Regions from separate parts of the Pseudomonas sp. RA_105y_Pfl2_P56 genome, predicted to be linked through region 2. Evidence: predicted binding sites of a transcription regulator. Region 2 holds the regulator's gene; each other region holds the start of a gene.
What was found. Region 2 encodes sigma-54, which starts transcription at its own class of promoters, with help from an activator protein. Its sites were predicted from a motif close to ANTGGCATNNANNTTGCTNT; they were not measured.
Positions count from the first base shown of each region.

Region 1: glnA (glutamate--ammonia ligase) is a predicted target of sigma-54. The motif match lies at 2,379-2,398, and genes of this name have one in related genera.
Region 3: AACY11_RS21880 (circularly permuted type 2 ATP-grasp protein) is a predicted target of sigma-54. The motif match lies at 2,347-2,366, and genes of this name have one in related genera.

Region 1 covers NZ_CAXAPL010000014.1:85,862-90,019, reverse strand. The annotation lists gene AACY11_RS12125 (DUF4124 domain-containing protein) at 1-86, opposite strand, end outside; gene AACY11_RS12120 (DUF4124 domain-containing protein) at 83-595, opposite strand; gene glnA (glutamate--ammonia ligase) at 879-2,285, opposite strand; gene thiI (tRNA uracil 4-sulfurtransferase ThiI) at 2,613-4,067, shown strand.
Region 2 covers NZ_CAXAPL010000005.1:28,248-32,405, forward strand. The annotation lists gene lptA (lipopolysaccharide transport periplasmic protein LptA) at 1-181, shown strand, start outside; gene lptB (LPS export ABC transporter ATP-binding protein) at 181-906, shown strand; gene AACY11_RS05185 (RNA polymerase factor sigma-54) at 1,095-2,588, shown strand; gene hpf (ribosome hibernation-promoting factor, HPF/YfiA family) at 2,662-2,970, shown strand; gene ptsN (PTS IIA-like nitrogen regulatory protein PtsN) at 2,982-3,446, shown strand; gene rapZ (RNase adapter RapZ) at 3,449-4,158, shown strand, end outside.
Region 3 covers NZ_CAXAPL010000037.1:28,249-32,406, forward strand. The annotation lists gene AACY11_RS21875 (alpha-E domain-containing protein) at 1-892, opposite strand, end outside; gene AACY11_RS21880 (circularly permuted type 2 ATP-grasp protein) at 905-2,314, opposite strand; gene AACY11_RS21885 (ribonuclease E inhibitor RraB) at 2,780-3,127, opposite strand; gene AACY11_RS21890 (hypothetical protein) at 3,335-3,568, opposite strand; gene AACY11_RS21895 (PLDc N-terminal domain-containing protein) at 3,846-4,037, opposite strand; gene AACY11_RS21900 (hypothetical protein) at 4,109-4,158, opposite strand, start outside.

The sequences.
Region 1 (4,158 bases), on a different contig from region 2:
CCTTGGCCATCGACGTAGATGAACACCTCCGCCGTGGCTTGCAGTGCCGTCAGTGCCAACACAACGATCAGCCATGCGCGGATCATGGCGTGTGCACCCGCTGCACGGTGAAGGTCACTGGAGGGCTCTGCTGAATGATCGTCTGACCATCGATCACCTGCACCGCGAGTCGATGCTCGCCACGATTGATGTTCACCAGTTGCAGGATGGGTACGTTGCTGGGCTGGCCGTAAGGCTCGTCGTCCAGGACCAGCCTGAATTGGTGCGGCGGCTGCAGGCGCGGCTTGATCAACACATTGACGGTGAAGGTGCCGTTGTTGGCGCGCAGGGCTTCTTCGGTGGGCAGGCCGGCGAGTTCGAGAATGTCATAGGCATTGCGCGACGGCTTCGGGTTGTCGGTAGTGGGCGCGGCGGGTGCGCTCGGTGACGGAGGCTCGACTGTGTTGAGCGGCGGCAGGTCAACCGGCTGTGCCTTGACGCCGTCCGGCGAGTGGTCGCTGTACACCGTGTTGCCGTTGGCATCGGTGTACTTGTAGATCTGCGCGGCCGCGGGAACGGCGATCAGCAGCAGGATGGAGAGAAAGAAGCGACCCATGAAATCGACCGGGAATGAACGCGATGGGTTGCAGCATAGGCCAGGTGCGGCGGTAGGCCCAACCCTGGACATATCCAGAGATTATTTGCCCGCCAAAAATCCCTTGTGGGAGTGGGCTTGCTCGCGAGCGCGGTCGGTCACTGAAGGATATGGTGACTGACAAGACGCCTTCGCGAGCAAGCCCGCTCCAGGGTGGTACGTCGCCAATGAAATCACGGGCAATAAAAAAGGCCTTCCGAAGAAGGCCTCTTTTTGTCACGCCGCGTAGCGCGGCGCTACCGGATCAGCAGCTGTAGTACAGCTCATATTCCAGTGGGTGTACGAAGGTACGGACTTTGATTTCTTCTTCGGATTTCAGCGCGATGTAAGCATCGATGAAGTCGTCGGAGAACACGCCGCCCTTGGTCAGGAACGCGCGGCCCTTGTCCAGCTCTTCCAGGGCTTCTTTCAGGCTACCGCAAACTTGTGGGATCTCTTTCGCCTCTTCAGGCGGCAGGTCGTACAGGTTTTTGTCAGCGGCATCGCCTGGGTGGATCTTGTTCTGGATACCGTCCAGGCCGGCCATCAGCAGTGCTGCGAAAGCCAGGTACGGGTTGGCAGCCGGATCCGGGAAACGTGCTTCGATACGACGGCCGCGTGGGCTGTTGACGTAAGGGATACGGATCGAGGCGGAACGGTTGCGCGCCGAGTAGGCCAGCATGACCGGAGCTTCGAAGCCTGGCACCAGACGCTTGTAGGAGTTGGTCGCCGGGTTGGTGAAGCCGTTCAGCGCTTTGCCGTGCTTGATGATGCCGCCGATGAAGTACAGAGCGGTTTCGGACAGGCCGGCATAGCCTTCGCCAGCGAAGGTGTTCTTGCCATCTTTGGCGATGGACATGTGAACGTGCATACCCGAACCGTTATCGCCGTACAGTGGCTTCGGCATGAAGGTCGCGGTGCGGCCGTAAGCGTCGGCAACGTTGTGTACAACGTATTTCAGAGTCTGAACTTCGTCAGCTTTCTTCACCAGGGTGTTGAACTTGACACCGATTTCGTTCTGACCGGCAGTCGCCACTTCGTGGTGGTGAACTTCAACGGTTTGACCCATTTCTTCCAGTGCGTTGCACATGGCAGTACGGATTTCGTGGTCGTGGTCGAACGGCGGAACCGGGAAGTAACCACCTTTGATGCCTGGACGGTGGCCTTTGTTGCCGCCTTCGATGTCCTGGTCGGACATCCACGAGCCTTGTTCGGAGTAGATTTTGAACATCGAGCCGGAGATGTCGGACTTGAACTTCACTTCGTCGAAGATGAAGAATTCTGGCTCGGGACCTGCGAAGACGGTGTCACCGATACCGGTGGTCTTCAGGTATTCCTCGGCGCGGTGAGCGATGGCGCGCGGGTCACGATCGTAACCTTGCATGGTCGACGGTTCGATGATGTCGCAGACCAGGATCAGGGTCGCGTCTTCGGTGAACGGGTCGAGCACGGCCGTTTCGTCGTCCGGCAGCAGGATCATGTCGGAGGCTTCGATGCCTTTCCAGCCTGCGATGGAGGAACCGTCGAACATCTTGCCGACTTCGAAGAAGTCGTCTTCCAGCGCATCGCGAGCCGGCATGGTCACGTGGTGCTGAGTGCCTTTGGTGTCCGTGAAGCGCAGATCAATCCACTTGACGTCATGATCTTTGATGAGTTGAACCGACTTCGACATAGTGTCCTCCGGGTGGCTTAGGGCTAGTAATGGATGCCCTTAATATGGGTGATGCCGGCGCAGATACTCTGCCAAGGCAACCTGCCTCACAAGGGAGCAAATTGCATGCCAGTGCCCCAGCATGGGTTTTTTGCCCCAAATTTACGCTTTTAAAGGTTCAAAGCGCCTTAAAGATGAAAATGTCGCCCCTTAATGTAGCGCTTCAGGTGAAAAATGACCTGTTTTGGTGCAAGCAAAACCTTCTGCACATTAACTGGTTAAACCTTGAGCAATTTCCGCTATAATCCGCGCCCCCCTTTTTCGGCTGGCCCAGCGCGCGCTGTTTTCATGAAACTAATCGTAAAAGTCTTCCCCGAGATCACCATCAAAAGCCGACCTGTCCGGACGAAATTTATCCGCCAGTTGGCCAAGAACATCCGCACCGTGCTCCGTGACCTGGACCCGGCCGTGGTGGTGAACGGTGTGTGGGACAATCTCGAGCTGGAAACCCGCGTTACCGACCCCAAAGCCTTGAAAGAGATGGTTGAGCGCCTGACCTGCATGCCCGGCATCGCGCACTTTCTGCAGGTCGACGAGTACCCGCTGGGCGACTTCGACGACATCACCGAAAAGTGCAAGCAGCACTACGGCGATGCGCTGGCCGGGAAGGTTTTCTCGGTACGCTGCAAGCGCGCGGGCAAGCATGCATTCAGTTCGATGGACGTCGAAAAATACGTCGGCAGCAAGCTGCGTCGCGAGTGCGGCGCTGCCGGAATCGACCTCAAGGCACCGCAAATCGAAGTGCGGATGGAAGTTCGCGACAAACGGTTGTTTGTCATCCACAGCCAGCACAACGGCATCGGCGGTTATCCGCTGGGCGCACTTGAGCAGACCCTGGTTCTGATGTCCGGCGGCTTTGACTCGACCGTTGCGGCCTACCAGATCATGCGGCGCGGCCTGATGGCGCACTTCTGCTTCTTCAATCTCGGTGGTCGTGCCCACGAATTGGGCGTGATGGAAGTCGCGCATTTCATCTGGAAGAAGTACGGAAGCTCGCAACGCGTGCTATTTGTCAGTGTTCCGTTCGAAGAAGTGTTGGGAGAAATTCTCGGCAAAGTCGATAACAGTCATATGGGCGTCGTATTGAAGCGTATGATGTTGCGCGCATCCACGGCCATTGCCGACCGCCTGCACATCGACGCGCTGGTCACCGGTGAAGCGATCTCCCAGGTGTCGAGCCAGACGCTGCCGAACCTGTCGGTGATCGACTGCGTGACCGACAAACTGGTCCTGCGTCCGCTGATCGTCGCCCACAAGCAGGACATCATCGACACGGCCAACGAGATCGGCACTGCCGATTTCGCCCGGCACATGCCCGAATACTGCGGGGTCATTTCGGTCAATCCGAAGACCGCTGCCAAGCGTGGTCGCGTTGAGCACGAAGAGAAAGAATTCGACATGGCGGTGCTCGAGCGAGCGCTCGAAAACGCCAAACTGGTGCCGATCGATCGGGTGATCGACGAATTGGGCCAGGATTTGCAGATTGAAGAAGTCGGCGAAGCGCTGGCCGGTCAGATCGTTATCGACATCCGTCACCCGGATGCCGCCGAGGATGACCCGCTGCAGCTTGCCGGAATAGAAGTACAGACGATGCCGTTCTACGCAGTGAACGCTCGTTTCAAGGAGCTGGATCCGACTCGCCAGTACCTGCTGTATTGCGACAAAGGCGTGATGAGTCGCCTGCATGCTCACCATTTGCTCAGTGAGGGGCATGCCAATGTGCGCGTTTATCGACCGAGCTAAGTGCCCGGGGCTGTTTGCCTGTGGCCTGCGTCACCGGCCCCCCGACACCGCCGTCAAGCTGTAACGGCCATGCCGGACACTACTGTTAATC
Region 2 (4,158 bases):
CGACAAGGCCAAGGTTGTCGACAAGGACGACAACATCACCCAAGGCGAGAAAATCGTCTACGACACGGTGAAGAAACTGGCCAGTGCCGGCCGTGCCACCGGCAGCAAGGTCACCGAGTCGCGTCCGCGCATCGACATGGTGATCCAGCCGAAGAAGAAAACCGACGAGAAAACCCAGTAATGGCCACTCTGAAAGCTCAGCATCTGGCCAAGGCCTATAAAAGCCGCCAGGTCGTGCGTGACGTCAGCCTGTCGATCGACAGCGGCCAGATTGTTGGCCTGCTCGGCCCGAACGGTGCCGGCAAGACCACATGCTTCTACATGATTGTCGGCCTGGTACAGGCCGATCAGGGCCGCGTGCTGATCGACGATCTGGACGTCAGCCACCAGCCAATGCACGGTCGCGCAAAGGCAGGTATTGGCTATCTACCGCAAGAAGCCTCGATCTTCCGCAAGCTGTCGGTGGCCGACAACATCATGGCCATCCTCGAGACTCGCCAGGAGCTCGACAAGGCCGGCCGTCGCAAGGAGCTGGAAAGCCTGCTGCAGGAATTTCACATCAGCCACATCCGCGACAACCTGGGCATGAGCCTGTCCGGTGGTGAACGCCGCCGAGTTGAAATCGCGCGTGCTCTGGCAACCGCACCGAAATTCATCCTGCTCGACGAACCGTTCGCCGGTGTCGACCCGATCTCGGTCGGCGACATCAAGCAGATCATCCACCACCTCAAGGCCAAGGGCATCGGCGTACTGATCACCGACCACAACGTGCGTGAGACGCTGGATATCTGCGAAACCGCTTACATCGTCAACGACGGCCAGTTGATTGCCGAAGGCGACGCAGAAACCATCCTGGCCAACGATCTGGTCAAGGAAGTGTATCTGGGTCACGAGTTCCGCCTGTAAACGCGACAGCGCCCGGAGAGACGCGCGGGCGCTGTATCGATTCAAGCAGGATTTAATACGCTTTAATTGTTACAACGCTCTAGGCAAACACTTCAGTTTCAGGCATATAATTTGCTTAAGTTTGGCGCTTCGGCGCTCTGTAGTGGATGGCGCATGTGCGCCGGCGAATAAGGTGTTAAGCCCCTGCCATGAAACCATCGCTAGTCTTGAGAATGGGCCAGCAGCTGACGATGACACCGCAGCTGCAACAGGCCATCCGTCTGCTCCAATTGTCGACCCTGGATCTGCAACAGGAAATCCAGGAGGCCCTGGAATCCAATCCGATGCTCGAACGCCAGGAAGAAGGCGACGACTTCGATAACTCGGACCCTCTGGCCGACAACGCCGAGCAAAAGCCCAACACCGAAATTCAGGAACCGTCCTATCAGGAAACCGCTCCGACGGTGGACAATCTGGAAGATGGCGAATGGAGCGAGCGTATCCCCAACGAGCTTCCGGTCGACACGGCCTGGGAGGACGTCTACCAGACCAGTGCCAGCAGCCTGCCCAGCAGCGATGACGACGAATGGGACTTCACCACTCGCACCTCCGCCGGTGAAAGCCTGCAAAGCCACCTGCTGTGGCAGCTCAATCTCGCGCCGATGTCAGACACCGACCGACTGATCGCCGTCACCCTGGTCGACTGCATAAACAACCAGGGTTACCTGGACGAAACCCTCGAAGAAATCCTCGAAGCGTTCGACCCGGAACTGGACATCGAACTGGACGAAATCGAAGCCGTTCTGCACCGCATCCAGCAGTTTGAACCCGCTGGCATCGGCGCCCGCAACCTCGGCGAATGCCTGTTGCTGCAACTGCGCCAGTTGTCGGCGAAGACACCATGGCTGACTGAAGCGAAACGTCTGGTCACCGACTACATCGACTTGCTCGGCAGCCGCGATTACAACCAGTTGATGCGGCGCATGAAGCTCAAGGAAGATGAACTGCGTCAAGTCATCGAACTGGTGCAGAGCCTCAACCCGCGTCCGGGCTCTCAGATCGAATCCACTGAAGCCGAATACGTCGTCCCTGACGTCATTGTGCGCAAGGACAATGAACGCTGGCTGGTCGAACTGAATCAGGAATCAGTGCCCCGCCTGCGGGTCAACGCCCAGTATGCCGGCTTCGTAAGACGCGCCGATACCAGCGCCGACAACACTTTCATGCGCAACCAGTTGCAGGAAGCCCGCTGGTTCATCAAGAGCCTGCAAAGCCGCAACGAAACCCTGATGAAAGTGGCCACCCAGATCGTCGAGCATCAACGCGGCTTTCTGGAATACGGGGACGAAGCCATGAAGCCACTGGTGCTGCATGACATCGCCGAAGCGGTTGGCATGCACGAATCGACGATTTCCCGAGTGACCACGCAGAAGTTCATGCATACCCCGCGCGGTATCTATGAACTGAAATACTTTTTCTCAAGCCACGTCAGCACCTCCGAAGGCGGTGAATGCTCGTCCACGGCGATCCGCGCGATCATCAAAAAACTGGTTGCTGCGGAAAATCAGAAAAAGCCGTTGAGTGACAGCAAGATCGCTGGTTTACTGGAGGCACAAGGCATTCAGGTGGCTCGCCGCACCGTCGCCAAGTACCGCGAGTCCCTCGGGATCGCGCCTTCGAGCGAACGCAAGCGGTTGATGTAAGCCACGTTACAGCGTTCCAGTGGCAGGCTATCCAGCCTGCCGCTTTATGCACTGGCAACGAAGGAGAAGCTGTATGCAAGTCAACATCAGTGGACACCAACTGGAAGTGACCGAACCTCTGCGCACCTACATCAACGAGAAACTCGAACGATTGGAGCGCCATTTCGACAAGATCACCAACGTACAAGTCACGATGTGTGTCGAAAAGCTCAAGCAGAAAATCGAAGCCACCTTGCATATTCCCGGCAGTGAAGTGGTCGCCAACGCGGAACATACCGATATGTACGCCGCGATCGACGCCCTGACCGACAAGCTGGATAAACAACTCAAAAAGCATAAGGAAAAGACCCAGAGCCTGCTCCAGGGCGCTACCGGTCGATAACCCCCCACTCCATGATCCGACTTGAAAATATCCTGACCCCCGGCCGTTCTCTTGTGAACGTGCCGGGCGGCAGTAAAAAGAAAGCCCTCGAACAAATTGCCAACCTGATCGCCCGCGAAGTGCCGGCGCTGGAGATGCAAGATGTCTTCGAGGCCCTGATTGCCCGTGAAAAACTCGGTTCCACCGGTTTTGGCAACGGCATCGCCATTCCTCACTGTCGCCTCAAGGGTTGCATTGAGCCTGTCAGCGCTCTGCTTCACCTCGACGCCCCTATCGATTTCGATGCGATCGACGGCGCCCCCGTTGATCTGTTGTTTGTACTGCTGGTCCCAGAAGCCGCTACCGATGCGCACCTGGAGTTACTGCGTCAAATCGCCAGCATGCTCGACCGCAAGGAAGTACGCGAAAGACTGCGCAGCGCTGCCGGCAGTGAAGCCTTGTACCAAGTGGTACTGGAAGAGCAGAACAGGCATTAATCATGCGCTTGATCATCGTCAGTGGCCGCTCCGGCTCGGGCAAAAGCACCGCACTGAATGTCCTTGAGGACAGCGGTTACTACTGCATCGACAACCTGCCGGCAGGCTTGTTGCCAGAACTGGCTGAACGCGCACTGATACACACCGAATTGGCACAACCGCTGGTGGCCGTGTCGATCGATGCGCGCAACCTGCCGAGCCATCTCTCGCGTTTCCCCGAGTTGCTGGAAGAAGTCCGCAGCCGCCACATCCAGTGCGATGTGCTTTATCTGGACGCCGACGAAGAAACCCTGCTCAAGCGTTTTTCGGAAACCCGTCGGCGTCATCCACTGAGCACTGCCAACCGCTCACTGGCCGAAGCGATCAGCGATGAAACCGCCCTGCTCGGCCCAATCGCCGATCTGGCCGACCTGAAGATCAACACCACCCACCTGAACCTGTACCAGTTGCGCGACACCATCAAGTTGCGCCTGCTCAATCAGCCTGAACCCGGAACAGCATTTCTCGTTGAGTCATTCGGCTTCAAACGCGGCATGCCGGTCGATGCAGACGTGGTGTTCGACGTGCGCTGCCTGCCCAACCCGTACTGGAAGCCAGAGCTGCGCGCGCAATCGGGTCTCGATGCGCCGGTGGCCGAATACCTGGCGGCGCAGCCGGAAGTCGAGGAAATGTTCCAGGACATTTACGCCTACCTGCACAAATGGCTGCCGCG
Region 3 (4,158 bases), on a different contig from region 2:
TGAATTCGGTCAGCCAGGCGTGCAGGCCTTCCTCGAGGATTTCGTTGATGCCGGTGTAACGCAGGCGTGCGTCCATTTCTGCGGCCAGGCGTTGTGCCGGCCGACCGTTGGCCCCGGGCAACTGCGCGAGAATCTGATCGATCTCTTCGGTGCAGGCACGCAGTGAACGCGGCACATCTGCGCGCAACAGCAGCAACTCGGCAACATGTCGCGCCCCCGGCGCATCGCGATAGATTTCGGTGTAGGCCTCAAACGACGACAAAGCCCTGAGCAAAGCACTCCACTGATAGTAGGCGTGAGCAGTGCCGTCACTGACCGCTTCGGCCTGATCACCCGCCATTTCGTAGCGGGCATCGAGCAGGCGCAAGGTGTTGTCCGCGCGCTCGATAAAGGTCCCCAAGCGAATGAAGCGAAACGCATCGTTGCGCATGATCGTGCCGTAGGACGCCCCACGGAACAGGTGTGAACGCTCCTTGATCCATTCGCAGAAACGGCTCATGCCATAGCGGCTCAGCCCCTGTTCGGCGATCCCGCGAATCTCCAGCCAAGTGGCGTTGATGTTTTCCCACATGTCAGCCGTTATTCGTCCACGTACCGCGTGAGCGCTGGCCCGCGCCGCGCCCAGACAGCTGTAGATGCTCGCCGGATTGGCGGCATCGAGGGCGAAAAAGTGCAGCAATCGTTCGGCATGCAGCGCGCCGTGACGCTCCAGATAATCGTCGAGTGTGCCGGTGATCAACAGCGGCATGGCCAGTTCGTGCAGACCATCGCCGCGGCCGTCTTGCGGCATCAGCGACAGCGAATAACTGATATCGAGCATCCGTGCGAGGTTTTCCGCTCGCTCCAGGTAACGCGACATCCAATACAGATCCGAGGCAGTTCTACTTAACATGGCAAACTTCCTTCAATCCTCGACCACCCAGGTGTCCTTGGTTCCGCCGCCCTGGGAGGAATTCACCACCAGAGAGCCTTCGCGCAGGGCGACACGGGTCAAACCGCCTGGCACAACCCGCGTTTCGCGACCGGACAGGACAAACGGGCGCAGGTCGATGTGGCGTGGCGCAATACCGTTTTCGACAAAGGTCGGACAGGTCGACAGCGACAATGTCGGTTGCGCGATGTACGCGTGGGGCTTGGCTTTGATCCGCTCGCGGAATGCATCGATTTCCGCCGTCGTCGCTGCCGGCCCCACCAGCATCCCGTAACCGCCCGAACCTTGGGTTTCCTTGACCACCAGATCCGCAAGATTGGCCAGCACATGGGAAAGTTCAGACGGATTGCGGCATTGCCAGGTCGGCACGTTCTTCAGGATCGGTTCTTCATCGAGGTAGAAACGGATCATGTCGGTCACGAACGGATACACCGACTTGTCGTCGGCCACACCGGTGCCAATGGCGTTGGCCAGCACTACGTTGCCGGAACGATAGGACGACAGCAGCCCCGGCACACCCAGCATCGAATCCGGATTGAACGCCAGCGGATCAAGGAACGCGTCGTCGAGACGGCGGTAGATCACGTCGACCGCTTTTGGCCCGTCGGTGGTGCGCATGAAGACTTTGTCGTCACGCACGAACAGATCGGCGCCCTCCACCAGCTCCACGCCCATTTCCCGCGCCAGAAAAGCATGCTCGAAGAATGCACTGTTGAAGCGCCCCGGCGTCAACACCACCACACTCGGGTCATCAATCGGGCTTGAGCTTTTCAGGGTGTCGAGCAACAGGTTCGGGTAGTGGTCGATCGGCGCGATGCGCTGCGCGGCGAACAGCTCCGGGAACAATCGCATCATCATCTTGCGGTCTTCGAGCATGTAGCTCACGCCGCTCGGTGTGCGCAGGTTGTCTTCGAGCACGTAATAGGTGCCGTCGCCGTCGCGCACCAGATCGACACCAGAGATGTGCGAATAAATATCGCGGTGCAGATCCAGCCCTTGCATCGCCAACTGATATTGCTCGTTGGCCAGCACCTGCTCGGCGGGAATGATCCCGGCCTTGATGATGCGCTGCTCGTGGTAAAGGTCGGCGAGGAACATGTTCAACGCCTTGACCCGCTGGATGCAGCCGCGCTCGACGATCCGCCATTCGCTGGCGGGGATGCTGCGCGGAATGGTATCGAAAGGAATCAGGCGCTCTGTGCCTTGCTCGTCCCCGTAGAGCGTGAAGGTAATCCCGGCACGATGGAACAGCAGATCGGCCTCGCGTCGCCGTTGGGCCAGCAGCTCGTCAGGCGTGTCGGCCAACCACCGGGCAAACTCCCGGTAATGCGGGCGAATCTGGCCGCCGGCATCGTACATTTCATCAAAATAAGTGCGGATCATGCCGTACTCCTTGTCACCCGGACATACAGGCCTTCGCAAGGCCCGTGCCATCGGCATAAACGCTTTGATTTCAATCAGTTGGATATTCACGCCGCAGGTGCCGCACCATTCCTGTGCAACAAATGCCCCAACCTGATTGCCCCCGCCTCATTGCGACGCAGTGTTGTCGTCTATCACCAGCATAGTCAGAGTTGATTTCACTGCTCGGCATGAGCGGCGGATAATCCGCGCATCCGCTGAAAGAGCTGCCACGCGCAGGTCTTCAGCTCAATTGATCCGGCCTGCCAGTGCAGCCCTTAAAGCCTTGGCCCTGAACGGTTTCATCGATTTATCGGTCTTCCCTTTTCGCCACCCTCTCCGGTGGCTTTTTTTTGCGTGCGTGAAACGTTTTGAAAGCAAAAGAGATCCATAAATGAAAACGGCCAACCCGAGGGTCAGCCGTTGCTCAACAAAAAACACCAGAGATCAGTTCAAACGGTAGCGGTTGCGTACCTCCTGCTTGACGCCCCAGCCCTCGATGATGCCACCCAACGGTTCGACCACGGCGGAGAAGCCCTGCTCGAAATCGCCAATATCGTCATAAGTCGCGTACATCACTTTGCTTAGTTCCAGAGACCAGGCGCCGTCGTCGCGCGCACTGACCTGGGCATTGATGGATTCACCGCGAAACTTGCCTGCCGCCCTGCGCGCCCGCTCCTCGTCCGGGAAAATGGCGTAGAACTCGATGGGATGGAATCGGGAAAAATCGAAACCGCCTTCTTTCATGCGGCGCAGCACGTTGCTGCTGATGTCTTCTTGATAGGCTGTGCTCATGAATCGTCCCCCTCGGATGATGGATAGACTTTCCGTATTCCCGCCCCGGGCCTTGGGCCTAAGTACTTCGGCAAACTGGTTGCACGCGGGAAACAAGCATGTAGCTGACAAGACCAGACCTTAGCGATCCGTTCGCTGATCTCGCTTGCAGAGTAGCCCCAAGATAGAGCTGCTGCCAAGGCCTGGCGTGATAATGATGGAAGAATTTCAGATGGGGGTGATGCTGCGGATTTCGATGCTGTTCTGGGTTTTCAGACTTTTGACACCCGCATCGGCGGTGCGGCCTTCCAGATCGTTCAAATCCAGTGCGGCGGCAACAGGCAGGAGCCGTTGCTTGATCAGTCGAGCGGCCTCATCGTCGCTGGGACATTCGGCGCGCTCGAAGACCTCAACAACAGTTTCACCATGATCGTCCACGAAAGTGATTTTCCACTTTTGCATCGGTGCCTCCTCGATCAAACCCGCAAATGGGCTTACCTCTATCTCGACTTTTGGCCGGATTGATCGTTCAAAAGGATTGCATCGGGCGAACATGAAAAAAAAGACACCCAATACGCAAGCAGGCTTTTTTGGCTAGGGGATTTATTCCCGATCGGCTGAGAAGCAGTCGTAGATCACGGGGTTTTCTGTCAGACCGCACCCACCGGTTCAAGGGACGCTTCGCGCGCCCATCGGCTTAACACAACCTCACAGGTTTTGCGTTGTTCGCGAGAATGGCTCAGATCCGCACATTCCCCCGTGGCCCGGCAATCGCCCAGATGATCAGGCCCAGCACCGGCAGAAGGACGATCAGCAGCACCCAGAGGACTTTCATCCCGGTCTCGGCGCCGCTTTTCAGTACGTTGATGATGGCCCAGATATCGAGGGCAAGAATGATCAGACCGATCAGACCGTTAAACGTCGAACCCATGGTGTCGCTCCAGAATAGTGGCATGCACTTTTAGGATAGACGGTCGCGCGAAGGGTTCCCTTTTATTGCCCTCAGACGTGAACAGCGACCTTCAAGGCCTCCAGCGATGGCGCAGCGGCGA